Regions from separate parts of the Eubacterium sp. SB2 genome, predicted to be linked through region 3. Evidence: predicted binding sites of a transcription regulator. Region 3 holds the regulator's gene; each other region holds the start of a gene.
What was found. The regulator HrcA, encoded in region 3, represses chaperone genes, less so after heat shock. The targets are predictions, from matches to a motif close to TGTTAGCACTCNNNNNNNNNGAGTGCTAACA.

Region 1: BN1938_RS19320 (Hsp20/alpha crystallin family protein) is a predicted target of HrcA. The motif match lies at 2,004-2,034, and genes of this name have one in related genera.
Region 2: groES (co-chaperone GroES) is a predicted target of HrcA. The motif match lies at 3,088-3,118, and genes of this name have one in related genera.

What each region holds. Positions count from the first base shown of each region.
Region 1 is NZ_LN865153.1:1,567,853-1,572,531, reverse strand. Features, by position in the region: gene BN1938_RS19330 (ABC transporter permease) at 1-1,199, shown strand, start outside; gene BN1938_RS19325 (ABC transporter ATP-binding protein) at 1,215-1,907, shown strand; gene BN1938_RS19320 (Hsp20/alpha crystallin family protein) at 2,096-2,515, shown strand; gene BN1938_RS19315 (ATP-dependent DNA helicase) at 2,754-4,679, opposite strand, start outside.
Region 2 is NZ_LN865148.1:133,507-138,185, reverse strand. Features, by position in the region: gene topA (type I DNA topoisomerase) at 1-1,564, shown strand, start outside; gene codY (GTP-sensing pleiotropic transcriptional regulator CodY) at 1,661-2,440, shown strand; gene BN1938_RS00630 (hypothetical protein) at 2,582-2,908, shown strand; gene groES (co-chaperone GroES) at 3,149-3,433, shown strand; gene groL (chaperonin GroEL) at 3,542-4,679, shown strand, end outside.
Region 3 is NZ_LN865151.1:524,663-529,341, reverse strand. Features, by position in the region: gene dnaK (molecular chaperone DnaK) at 1-1,607, opposite strand, end outside; gene grpE (nucleotide exchange factor GrpE) at 1,648-2,361, opposite strand; gene hrcA (heat-inducible transcriptional repressor HrcA) at 2,377-3,426, opposite strand; gene BN1938_RS07215 (chromate transporter) at 4,606-4,679, shown strand, end outside.

The sequences.
Region 1 (4,679 bases), on a different contig from region 3:
GGCTGATCGCAGCGGCGATTCTGGTCATACCGCTTGTCACGAACCTGCTTTCAGGAATCCTGGAAAGAATATACGCGGTCCTCTTCAAAAACGAGGGTATGCTCGCCGCAAGAAATATGAGGAATAATAAGAATTTTACACAGAACATCACCCTGCTGTTTATCAGCATATCCGCAGTGATTGCCATTACGGTAGTGGGAGGGTTTGTAAATACTTACATCACCGATGTCTTTAACGGCGCCGAACTGGAGGGATTTGCCGACGGGGAAATGGATGACGTTTTTATAGAAACAGTAAAAGAGATAGATGGAATCGATAAGGTGCTGCCTCTTTATGTTTTCAATAATCAAATAAGAAGCGGGGACATCACATTTACGCGTTTGGAGGCCACCGATCATTTAAACTGGTATAACTCCATGTTCAATCTCAACTACACCAAACACAAAATGAAAGAGCAGGCCATCGAAGATTTTGAAACGCAGCGCTCCATCCTATTAAGCGAGGACTGTTTAACCCGTACCGGATATGCCGTTGGAGATCATCTAACCTTATCAGACAGCGGCGGGGACTATTCCTATCTCGTCGCAGGAAGTTTTAAATCAAGGGCAACCGATGTGGAGGCCATTATTCCTTCCCGCTATGCCATTTCCGATTTTCACCCGTCCGCCTTCCATTTTCTGGCTTATACCGCCGCGGATCCAAATGCGGTCATGGTTCAGATCCGCAGCCTGTTTGGCAATACCCAAAACTGGAGCAGAACCGTAGAGGAGTTCAATTCTGACGCTCATACCACCGTCGGTGCGTTTCTGAGACCCATGCAGAGTATGACTTACTTCATACTGCTGCTGGCAGCAGTCGGTAACATTAATAATCTGCTGATCAACTATATACAAAGGCGACGGACCATTGCCATGTATAAGTCCGTCGGATTAAGCAACAAACAAAACACAAAAATGATGGTAATTGAGAGCTGCACAACCGGAATGATTGGGGCCTTAATTGCTATACTGGTCTCCTATCTGGAAATAAAAACAATATTTCTAGTGGCAGGCCCCAGGATTTCCATGCAGCCGGAGCTGGATATTGTAACATTTCTATCAGCCGGGGCTATGGGAATAGCCGTAACTTTAGTAAGTTCCGTCGTTCCTATTATAAAAACCCGTAAAATGAAATTAGTAGAAGAAATCAAATTTGAATAAAAGGAGATCTGACAGATGAGGACAATGATCAACGATACCGCCATTGAAGGCAGAAATATAATCAAAGACTTTTATATAGGCGACACACCAACACGGATTCTAAAAAATATATCCCTAAAAGTCAGGAAAGGGGACTTCGTCTCCATTATGGGTCCTTCCGGCTCTGGAAAAAGCACATTACTCTACATCCTGGGCGGTCTTGATGTGCCAAGCAGCGGCTCCGTATATATGGACGGGACAGACATTTCAAAATTTGACGACCATAAAATGAGTATCATACGCCGTCGTAAAATCGGATTTGTATTCCAATTTTATAATCTCATCCCCAACTTAAATGTAGAGGAAAACGTCATGCTGCCTCTGCTGTTAGATGGAAAAAAGATGAAAGATTACAGAAGCCGGCTGGATGAAATCATTGAAACTGTCGGGCTGACAGAAAGGAAAAAACATACACCCAGAGAGTTATCCGGGGGCCAGCAGCAGCGTGTAGCAATCGCGCGGGCTCTTATTGGAAATCCCGAGATATTGTTTGCGGACGAACCCACCGGGAATTTGGACAGCAAAACAGGTGGTGAAATCATGGAATTACTGCATTCCATCAATAAACATACCGGCCAGACTATCATCATGGTCACACATTCCGCTGAAGCGGCAGAACGCAGCGGCCATATCATTACGATAAGGGACGGAGTGAGGTGCGTTGATTAATTTGTAGGGGCCTCTATCCGTCCGCAAGGCTGAATCTTGCGGACTAATATCTGGTTTTTGTAGTATGTAGGGATGGAAATTATTAAGAAATTATAAAATTAGCACTCACCTATTGACAGTGCTAATAATCATGTGATATATTACATGTAGAACAAAGATAACAAATTGATTTTTAGGAGGTATGAACTATGTTATTATCAAACAGAAGTTTTTTTAATGATTTCTTTAAAGACCCATTTTTTGAAAGACCTTTTGACAACTCTTCATCACAGATCATGAAGACAGACATTCATGAGAAAGACAATAACTACCTCGTAGAAATGGAGCTTCCTGGCTACAATAAAGAAGACATCAAAGCTGACCTGAAAGACGGATATCTCACAATTACCGCCACTCACGAAGAAAGCCAGGAGGAAAAAGACGAAAAAGGCAACTGCATCCGCAAAGAGCGCTATACCGGGTCATGCAACCGCAGATTCTATGTTGGTGACCAATTAAAACAGGACGACATTAAAGCATCATTTAAAGACGGCGTTTTATGCCTGTGCGTCCCCAAAGAGGCTCCAAAGGCAATCGAAGAAAAACCTAAATACATTACTATTGATTAGCTTTAAGTAAACCCTCTATGTGAAGCTATAAATCGTCTGACTTTTGAAAATGTATATACGTAAAAAAGCAGGGAGCCCGGTGCTTCCTGCTTTTTTATGATATATAGCCGCAAAGCGCATTGAGGCGGTGCTAAAGTATACAAGCTCCTCATGAGTGAGGGGCTGAGGAATTGAGGTGGGCCTGCCCACTTTGTTCCGCTGAGCCGGACTGCGTCCATAACAGTTCCTTCACTCACTATTATACCAGGCTGTCTGATGGTTCTCCTCCCCAGAATTCCTCTATCCTTGGCACAAGGTTATCTATCCTGCAGATCTGGTACCCCTCCCACTCCCGCGGAAATATCTCCCGGTACTGTCTCTGCATAAACCGCTCATCCAGCAGTATGATAACGCCACGGTCCTCCTCCGTTCTGATGACTCTGCCGGCAGACTGCAGTACTTTGTTCATTCCCGGGTAAAGATAGGCATAATCAAACCCCTTCATGTTTCTGCTGTCAAAATACTGTTTCAATATCTCTCTGTCATTGCATACCTGCGGGAGTCCCGTTCCGATAATCACTGCCCCAATAAGCCTGTCCTGGGTGAGGTCAATGCCCTCCGAAAAGATACCGCCCATCACGCAGAATCCCACGAGGCTGCACTCCCGCTCTTCTTCGAATGTCTCCAGAAAGATTTCTCTGGCTTCTTCTCCCATAAACTGCGACTGCACAATACATTCTATGTCGCTGCGCCCCTGCATCATATTCTGAAAACATTCCTGTACATCCTCCATAAACCGGTAGGACGGAAAGAAAACCATATAATTGCCCTTTCTCCCCTCCACTATATTAAGAATATATCTGGCAAACTTCTCATACATGTCTGCTCCCCGCATGGTGTACTTTGTGCTCACATCGTTGCCAAGCAGAAGAAGACGGTTCTCCCTTGGGAAAGAGGATTCTGCATAGATTGCATAATCATCGTTCTCCACGCTGAGCAGCTTTTTATAATAATGGATGGGCAGCAATGTGGCGGAAAAAAATATGGTACTGTTTCCCTGCTCCAAGTAAGTCTGCAGATTTACGGAAGGATTGACACAGAGCAGCTTTACACGGAAACGGCCGCCACGTTCAAGCTCCGAATAAATGACATAGTTTTCATCTAAAATATCATGAATATTCAAAAAGTCTCTGACCTGAAAATAAAAATCCAGAACCTGCTCTCTTTTTTCCTCGCTGTGTTCTTCCTCCAAATACTCCTCCAGGCCGGACATGACATTCATCAGCTTAACCGCGATGTGGGAAACACTTTCCAGAATCTGATAGTTCTCACACTCTCTTTTCAGCATAAGCAGCTGCTTGTTGCACTCCTCCAGTTTTTTCGCCAGCTTAGGATCTTCGTTTTTTACCAGGCGCTTTATCTCAAGCACATCCTCTTTATATAGAACGGCGCTGTACATCTCGCGCCCCCGTTCAACCAGATTGTGTGCCTCATCAATGAGATACAGATAGCCGCCTTTATTTCCCTCGGAGAAAAAGCGCTTTAAATGTGCGTTTGGATCAAAAACGTAGTTGTAATCACAGATAATGGCATCCGACCATACCGAAACATCGAGTGCCATCTCAAACGGACACACATTGTACTTCTGCGCCTGTTTCTCTATTGCCTCTCTGCTCAAATCATCCGCGTTCATAATCAAGTCAAACACGGCATCGTTCACCCTGTCATAATGCCCTTTTGCATAAGGGCAGTTGTCTGGATTACAGACTGTCTCTTCGCAAAAGCATATCTTTTCCTTTGCGGTCAGGGTAATCACCTTCATGAGGAGCCCTTGACCCTTCAGAGTCTGAAAGGCCTGTTCTGCCACGGTTCTTGTAATTGTTTTAGCAGTCAGATAAAAAATGCGTTCCCCCAGCTCTTCCCCCATGGCCCGCACCGCCGGAAAGACGGCCGCCATGGTTTTCCCCACGCCCGTCGGGGCCTGTATAAACAACTTCTTCTTTCTGAGTATCGTTTTATAGACTGAAGTCACAATCTCTCTCTGCCCGTCTCTGTACTCAAAAGGAAACTCTATCTTCTTAATCGATGCATTCCGACCCGACTTCCATTCGATCTGAAACTTCGCCCATTTTTCATACTTACCGACCAGCTCCAGAAACCATTTTTCCAGTTCATCCCTGGTAAA
Region 2 (4,679 bases), on a different contig from region 3:
TGCGCTTCGTCTGATTGCAGACAGGGAGGCCGAGATCGATGCGTTCATACCGGAAGAATACTGGTCTCTGGACGCTGTTTTAAAGGTAAAAGGCGAAAAGCGTCCGCTGGTGGCTAAGTTTTACGGTACAGAGAAACAGAAGATGACGATTGGTTCAGAGGAAGAACTGAATCAGATAATCAAAGCGGTAGACAACGAAGAGTTTAAAATCACTGATATTAAAAAAGGAGAACGCATCCGCAAGGCCCCGCTTCCTTTTACCACCAGTACACTGCAGCAGGAAGCCGCTAAGGTACTGAATTTTGGAACACAGAAAACGATGCGCATTGCACAGCAGCTGTACGAAGGAATTGATATCAAGGGGAACGGGACAGTCGGTGTGATTACTTATCTGCGTACGGATTCCACCAGAATCTCCGAGGAGGCGGATGAAGCGGCAAGAGAATATATTGCGTCAGCCTATGGAAAAGAGTATGTGGCAGCAGGCGCTCAGGCGAAAAAGACCGAGAAGAAGATTCAGGATGCGCATGAGGCCATCAGGCCTACCGATATTACCAGGACTCCGGCCTCTTTGAAAGATTCTCTTTCCAGGGATCAGCTGCGCCTGTACCAGCTGATCTGGAAACGGTTTGCAGCAAGCAGGATGCAGCCTGCAAAGTATGAAACGATTTCTGTAAAAATAGGAGCGGGTGATTACCGGTTTACAGTAGCAACTTCCAAAGTAGTATTCGATGGTTTCCGCAGCGTTTACACAGAGGCTGACGAAGAGAAAGAGGAGAGCAATGTTCTGGTAAACGGCCTGGGTATGGACACCCGACTGAATAAGGAGAGCTTTGATTCAAAGCAGCATTTTACGCAGCCGCCGGCGCATTATACGGAGGCGACTCTGGTTAAGATGCTGGAAGAACTGGGCATTGGCCGTCCAAGTACTTATGCTCCTACGATCTCCACGATCCTGGGACGCCGCTATGTCACAAAGGAAGCAAAGAACCTTTATATCACAGAGATCGGCGAGGTCGTGAATAATATCATGAAGCAGTCTTTCCCAAGCATTGTGGACGAGAACTTCACTGCCAATATGGAAGGCCTGCTGGATATGGTGGAAGAAGGCAAGGTGCCTTGGAAAGAGGTCATCCGTAACTTCTATCCGGATCTGGAAGAAGCAGTGCAGATCGCCGAGAAAGAGCTGGAAAGCGTTAAGATCGAAGACGAAGTGACAGACGTGATCTGTGAAGAGTGCGGCCGCAACATGGTGGTAAAATATGGTCCTCACGGAAAGTTCCTGGCTTGTCCGGGATTCCCGGACTGCAAGAATACAAAACCATATCTGGAGAAGATTGGCGTTCCATGCCCGGTCTGCGGTAAAGAAGTAGTAATCCGCAAGACAAAGAAGGGCAGAAAGTATTATGGCTGTGAAAATAATCCGGAATGCGAGTTTATGTCCTGGCAGAAGCCATCCAAGGAAAAGTGCCCTGAATGCGGCAATTATATGGTAGAAAAAGGCAGTAAACTCGTATGTGCAGATGAAAAATGTGGATATGTCCGAAATCTGAAAAAAAATTAGATAAATGACGTTGATATTTCGTGAGTTGTATGATAACATAACTATATCGAACGAATTGGAACGAGTTGTATACACAATTAAATCTGGAGGAAATCAATGAGCGTACAGTTATTGGATAAGACAAGAAAAATTAATAAGCTGCTTCATAACAACAATTCCAGCAAGGTGGTTTTTAACGATATTTGTGCCGTCCTTACGGAGATTCTGGATTCCAATGTCCTTGTTGTCAGCAAAAAGGGCAAGATATTGGGAGTGAGCAAATGTGGACAGGTGGAAGGCATTAGGGAACTCGTTGGCGAGTCAGTCGGTGCGCATATCGATGAGATGCTGAACGAACGTCTGCTTAATATCTTATCTACCAAAGAGAACGTAAATCTGGAAACACTTGGTTTTTCGCCGGAAGCGGTGAGAGGGTACCAGGCTATTATTACACCGATTGACATAGCAGGAGAGCGTCTGGGAACTTTGTTTATTTACAAACAGAATTCCGTATATGAGATTGATGACATTATCTTGAGTGAGTACGGAACAGCGGTCGTAGGGCTGGAGATGCTTCGCTCCGTCAATGAAGAGAGCGCGGAGGAGACGAGAAAAGAACACATCGTTCAGTCTGCGATCAGCACCCTTTCTTTTTCAGAGCTGGAGGCAATTATTCATATTTTTGAGGAACTGGATGGTACGGAGGGCATACTTGTAGCAAGTAAGATTGCAGACCGTGTGGGCATTACCAGATCCGTAATTGTCAATGCACTTAGAAAGTTTGAAAGTGCAGGTGTGATAGAGTCCAGGTCATCCGGCATGAAAGGGACATATATTAAGGTTCTGAATGATTATGTGTTTACGGAACTGGAAAAAATAAAAAAAGAGCGTCTGTAGATATTCAGACGTATTTATCTATTATTGAGCATAGTAAATTGGAGAGGGTATCAGGCAGCTGATACCCTCTCTTATGATAACAATCAATCATGATCCGGAAGTTAAGGGCAGAAAGTCAGATCGTTTAGGAGGCGGAGAAATATGTATGAAGGTAACCCGGTAGACTTACAGATGGAAAAAGTAATTTCGGCAGATGTAATTTTTGACGATGCGACGCATCATTGCAAGGTTTTTAAGTATGATTTGGAGGAAGATTACATATACTTGCAATTAAAAGAAGATGATTTGACGGCAATTTCCCTGGATGCCAAATATCAGTGCTATATTTCCACTAAGAAAGAACTGCTTTACTGTACTGGAGCAGTGAAAGAACGCTTTCAGTGTGAGAATGGCAATATGCTTGTCTTTAAGATAGAGAATGGATTCTATATTGTGGATAGCGTAAAACGGCCGATTAAACGAAAGTAAGCAAAAGATTTAACAGAAGTCAGTTTTATAAACTAAGAATCCCGCAGGGCATACCGTAACACATGCCGTTACTGTGCACGCCCGTAGGGGGTGAACAGTAACGCAAGCTGCAAAATAATGTATAAATTTTAGAAACTCTGTTGACAAATTGGAAACAGAGTGCTATTTTATATTCATGAGGTTAGCACTCAAAAGAAATGAGTGCTAATAACTAGCAAAATCAATTAAGGAGGAATTACTATGAAATTAGTACCATTAGGTGACAAGATTGTATTAAAACAATTTGAAGCGGAAGAAACAACAAAGTCAGGTATCGTCCTGCCGGGTCAGGCAAAAGAAAAGCCGCAGGAGGCATTGGTAATTGCAGTTGGACCTGGTGGAAATATAGACGGTAAAGAAGTGACAATGCAGGTAAAAGTCGGCGATAAAGTTATCTACTCCAAATATGCAGGAACGGAAGTAGAGTTAGAAAAAGAAGAGTATATCATTGTAAAACAGAGCGACATTTTGGCAATTGTTGAGTAGGGGGTCCGTTAAAATTAATTTAATTGCTTGACTAATTTCTATAAAATAATATGTTTTAACAGATGAACTTGAAGAAAGAATTTAATTAGAATAAGAGGAGTGACAGACATGGCAAAGGAAATCAAATACGGAACAGAAGCCAGAGCAGCGCTGGAAAAGGGTGTTAACAAGCTGGCCGACACAGTAAGGGTAACATTGGGACCAAAAGGAAGAAACGTTGTACTTGACAAATCATTCGGAGCACCGCTTATTACAAACGATGGTGTAACGATTGCAAAAGAAATCGAACTGGAAGACGGATTTGAAAACATGGGAGCACAGCTGATAAAAGAAGTGGCGTCCAAGACAAACGATGTAGCCGGAGATGGTACAACAACAGCTACAGTACTTGCACAGTCCATGGTACACGAAGGAATGAAGAACCTGGAAGCAGGTGCGAATCCGATCATTCTTCGTAAAGGAATGAAGAAAGCTACAGACGTAGCAGTAGATGCCATTGCAAAAATGAGCAGCAAAGTGAAAGATAAAGAGCAGATTGCCAGGGTTGCAGCCGTATCATCAGGGGATGATGCAGTTGGACAGATGGTAGCAGACGCTATGGATAAGGTTTCCAATGACGGAGTTATCACGATCGAGGAGTCCAAGACAATGCTTACCGAACTGGATTTAGTAGAAGGTATGCAGTTTGACCGTGGATACATTTCCGCATATATGGCAACAGATATGGAAAAAATGGAAGCAAATCTGGAAGATCCGTACATCCTGATCACAGACAGGAAGATCTCCAGCATTCAGGATCTTCTTCCGCTCTTAGAGCAGGTTGTACAGTCAGGCGCAAGACTTCTGATTATTGCGGAAGATATTGAGGGAGAGGCTCTTACAACATTGATTGTCAATAAACTGCGCGGAACATTTAACGTAGTAGCAGTAAAAGCACCGGGCTATGGTGACAGAAGAAAAGAAATGCTGCAGGATATTGCGATTCTGACAGGCGGACAAGTGATTTCAGAAGAACTGGGAATGGATCTGAAGGAAGCTTCCCTGGATCAGCTGGGACGTGCAAAATCCGTTAAAGTTCAGAAAGAGAACACTGTTATTGTTGATGGTTGCGGAGACAAGAAGGCAATCGAAGACAGAATTGCCCAGATCAAGAAGGGAATCGAAGAGACTACATCTGATTTTGACAAAGAAAAATTACAGGAAAGACTCGCAAAACTGGCTGGCGGCGTAGCAGTTATCCGCGTAG
Region 3 (4,679 bases):
GCTTTGTCTGTAGCATCCAGTTTGTCGCCTACTTCCTGAATTGCTTTTTCGGTCTGGAATACCATACTGTCGGCTTCATTTCTGGTGTCAATCGCCTCTTTACGTTTCTTATCCTGGCTCTCGAATTCAGCAGCTTCCTTAACCGCCTTCTGGATGTCATCATCTGACATGTTGGAGCCCGCAGTAATTGTGATGTGCTGCTCTTTGCCTGTTCCGAGGTCTTTCGCTGATACATTTACGATACCGTTTGCATCGATATCGAATGTTACTTCGATCTGCGGGATTCCACGCGGAGCCGGCGGAATTCCATCCAGTCTGAACTGTCCGAGGGACTTGTTGTCTCTTGCGAACTGTCTTTCTCCCTGTACAACATTGATATCAACTGCTGTTTGATTATCTGCTGCCGTGGAGAAGATCTGGCTCTTCTTTGTAGGAATCGTTGTGTTTCTTTCGATCAGTCTTGTTGCCACGCCGCCCATTGTCTCGATAGAAAGTGACAGTGGTGTAACATCCAGCAGAAGGATATCGCCTGCGCCTGCGTCTCCGGCCAGCTTACCGCCCTGTACAGAAGCGCCGAGTGCAACACACTCGTCCGGGTTCAGAGACTTGCTTGGCTCTTTGCCTGTCAGACGTTTTACTTCTTCCTGAACTGCAGGAATACGTGTGGAACCACCAACCAGCAGTACCTGGCCCAGCTCAGATGCGGAGATGCCTGCATCTGACAGCGCACGTCTTACCGGTTCCGCTGTCTTTTCAACAAGATCATGTGTCAGTTCATCGAACTTCGCTCTTGTCAGGTTCATATCGAAATGCTTCGGTCCTTCGGATGTAGCTGTGATGAACGGAAGGTTGATGTTGGTTGTTGTTGCAGATGAAAGCTCTTTTTTTGCCTTCTCAGCGGCTTCTTTCAGTCTCTGAAGAGCCATCTTATCCCCGGATAAGTCTACGCCCTCTTTTGCCTTGAAGTCAGCCAGCATATAATCAGTAATCTTCTGGTCAAAATCGTCTCCGCCGAGTCTGTTATTTCCTGCTGTAGATAATACTTCGATAACTCCGTCGCCGATTTCAATGATTGATACGTCGAAAGTACCGCCGCCAAGATCGTATACCATGATCTTCTGCTCTTTTTCATTGTCAAGGCCATATGCAAGCGCTGCTGCTGTAGGCTCGTTGATGATACGCTTCACGTCCAGCCCTGCGATCTTACCTGCATCCTTTGTTGCCTGGCGCTGAGCATCGTTAAAGTAAGCCGGTACAGTGATAACTGCTTCCGTTACTTTTTCACCAAGGTATCCTTCTGCATCCGCTTTCATTTTCTGAAGAATCATAGCAGAAATCTCCTGAGGAGAATACTTTTTGTCATCGATTGTTACTTTATAATCGGTTCCCATCTCTCTTTTAATGGAAGAGATTGTTTTGTCTGCATTCGTTACTGCCTGACGTTTTGCAGGCTCTCCCACAAGACGCTCTCCTGTCTTTGTAAATGCTACTACGGACGGAGTTGTTCTTGCCCCCTCTGTATTTGCGATGACAGTCGGCTGTCCACCTTCCATAACAGCTACGCAGCTGTTTGTTGTACCTAAGTCAATACCAATTATTTTGCCCATAATCATTTCCTCCTAAAATATTTTGATTTTGAATGAGAAATTAGTTTGCTACTTTTACCATACTATGTCTTACTACACTGTCGCGGTATGTGTAGCCTTTTTGGAACTCCTCGGCTACGATATTTTCGCCAAGTTCTTCATCCTCCACATGCATGACTGCATTATGGAAGTCCGGGTTAAATTCATTTCCAACCGCCTCGATCGGTTTCACACCGACCTCTTCTAGTGTAGTCATCAGCTGTTTATAAATCTTTTCCATTCCCTCTGCAAAAGGATTGGACTGTTCTTCCTCCGGCACAGCTGCCAGGCCGCGTTCAAAATTATCCACGACCGGAAGAATCTTTTCTATGATATCTTTCGCACCTATCTCGTACATCTGGGATTTCTCCTTTTCCGTACGCTTGCGGAAGTTATCAAACTCTGCCATTTGACGGGTAAGCCTGTCAGTCAGTTCTTCGATCTTCTCGTCTTTTTTATCTTTTTTATTCTTTCTGCCGAAGCGCTTCTTTTCTTTACCGGATTTGTCTTCTTCATCCTCAGCCGCATCCGGTTCTTCATTCTCTTCGGCTTCTTCGGCATCCTCACCGTTGTCTGTGCACTCTGTTTCTTCCTGTACATCCTCACAGGCTTCCGGCCCGGCTTCGGACTCAGACTGGTTTTCGTCTCTTTCTTTTTCCGCTTCCTTTGCGGCCTTAGCCTTGGCTTCCTCTACGGCTTCTCTTACCATATCTTCTTTGCTCATCTTCTCTTCCACCAGCTATTCACCTTCCTATTCTTTTGGGTCTTTGTAATAAATTGCATCCAACTCATTCTGCAGAGTCTTCAGCGTCTTCATGACATGTTCATAATCCATACGCTTTGGACCTATGATACCTATAGTACCCTTCATGCCTTCGCCCAATTCGTAGGTTGCTGTCACAACACTGCAGTCTTTCATGGTCTTCACCGGTGCTTCATCTCCAATGTATACCTGAATTCCATGATTATCTTCACTGGCCAGTGTCTCGGTAACGAGATCGGCCAATTGCTGCTTTTCTTCAAATGCACTGATAATTTCCTGTGCGCTCTGCTTATCGCTAAGCTCCGGATACTTAAAAATATTCGTGGCACCGCTGGTATAAATCTCCATATCCTCATCCACATGGATGATCTCTGCCACAGCATCCAGAACATCACTGATCACCTGGCTGTGAATCCCAGCCTGTTCCTTCAGCCTTGCGATCAGGCCGAGGTTAATCTCTTCTATGGACATCCCGTTCAGGGTCGTATTCAGCAGCATATTCAGCTTCAGCAGAGTCTCACTACTTAAAGTTTCACCGACATCAATAATTTTATTCTTGATGACGTTGCCGCCCATCACGATCACTGCCACAATCTGTTCTTCATCCACCTGTGAAAGCTGGATAAACTTCAATGTGTTCCTGCTGTTGACCGGGGCCGAAACCATAGTCGCATAATTTGTATTCGCTGCTAGAACTTTGGCTGCCTGCTGCAATATCTTGTCAACTTTGTCTGTCTTTTCAAGCATTGTGTTCCTCAGTTCTGTGATCTCCTGCTCTTTCTCCTCCATCAGCATATCCACATACAGCCGATAGCCTTTGTCTGAAGGAATGCGCCCTGCAGATGTGTGGGGCTGGAATATGTATCCCAGATCCTCCAGATCTGCCATCTCGTTTCGAATAGTAGCTGAACTCAGATTCAATTCCGTATATTTCGAAAGGGTTCTGGAACCTACCGGTTCGCCCGTCTCCAGATAATTCCGGATAATTGCTTTTAAAATCACTAGCTTCCTGTCAGTCATTTCAGTAACTGCTGCCATATCCGGACCCTCCTTTTTGATTCAGCCTTTTGCTTATTAGCACTCTTTAGTTTTGAGTGCTAACACCTTACGTATACTAAGATAGCACCATGGATAATTTTTGTCAACAGTCTTTATATATTTTTTATACAAAATCGGGATTTAGCGACGAGCTTTAGTTTCGGCGCGGATGGGGACGCTCCATAAAGGGATAGCCGAAAACCTCCCGGAGAACATCCATGTCCTTTCAAAAACGCGGCCGCGGACCTAAGAAATTCTAGGCGGGAAACAGCCCTGAAAATGGAGCACCACTGACACATCACGAGAAATCCGATGATTTCTCGCGCTGGGTCAGCTGATTTTTGGATTCGGAATCCAAAAATCTCTCCATTTTCAGGGCTGTTTCCCACCAAGAATTTCTAAGGTCCGCTTTGAGCGTTTTTGAAAGGACATGGATGTTCTCCGGGAGGTTTTCGGCTATCCCTTCATGGAGCTGGCGCATCCAACCGGTAGGAAAAAGCTCGTTTCTAAGGAGGGGCCTCAAACGGGGGCAGCGTATGGATATAGAATTGGTGGCACTTTTATGTCCCCAGTAGGTGTAAAAAGCAAGGGGATACGCTTCCGGTATCAAAATAATTCAATACGCATCTTGAAGATGAAAAGACACGCATAGCCAATCCACATCCGCTGCCCTGGTCCGGGATCCCACCCGGTTGGCGAGCTTTCCTGCCGATTGGATGAGCCAGCTTTATGACAGGGAGGCCGGGGAGGTGCTGGGGCTGTATATGCCGTTGCGAAATGCTGGAATGCGCTTAGTGATTCTTGAACAGCCGATGCCGGATAGGCGGGGAAAAACTTGATCACCAAATCAAGTTTTTGCTGAACCCAGCGCGGGAAATCATCAGATTTCCCGTGATGTGTTCAGCGTACCCGCCTATCCGGCATCGGGTGTTCTAGAATCACTTAGCAGCATGGGTGCATATCGCAACGGCATATACAGCCCCAGCGCCTCCCCGGCCTCCCTGTCATGAAGCGTCCCCATCCGTCGACAGGACTGAAGCCTGTCAACTGAATCCCGATTTTACATAGGTTTGATTGAATCTTTTTATGAAAAGTCGTAGAATATATAGAATGATATGATTTTCTATAGGAAGAAATGCATGAAGTACCGGAGTGTTATATTTGTATAGGAGGATTCTGATGAAGAAATTATGGGAATTGTATGTGACCTTTTTTCGTGTAGGTGGACTTACTTTTGGAGGCGGCATGGCTAT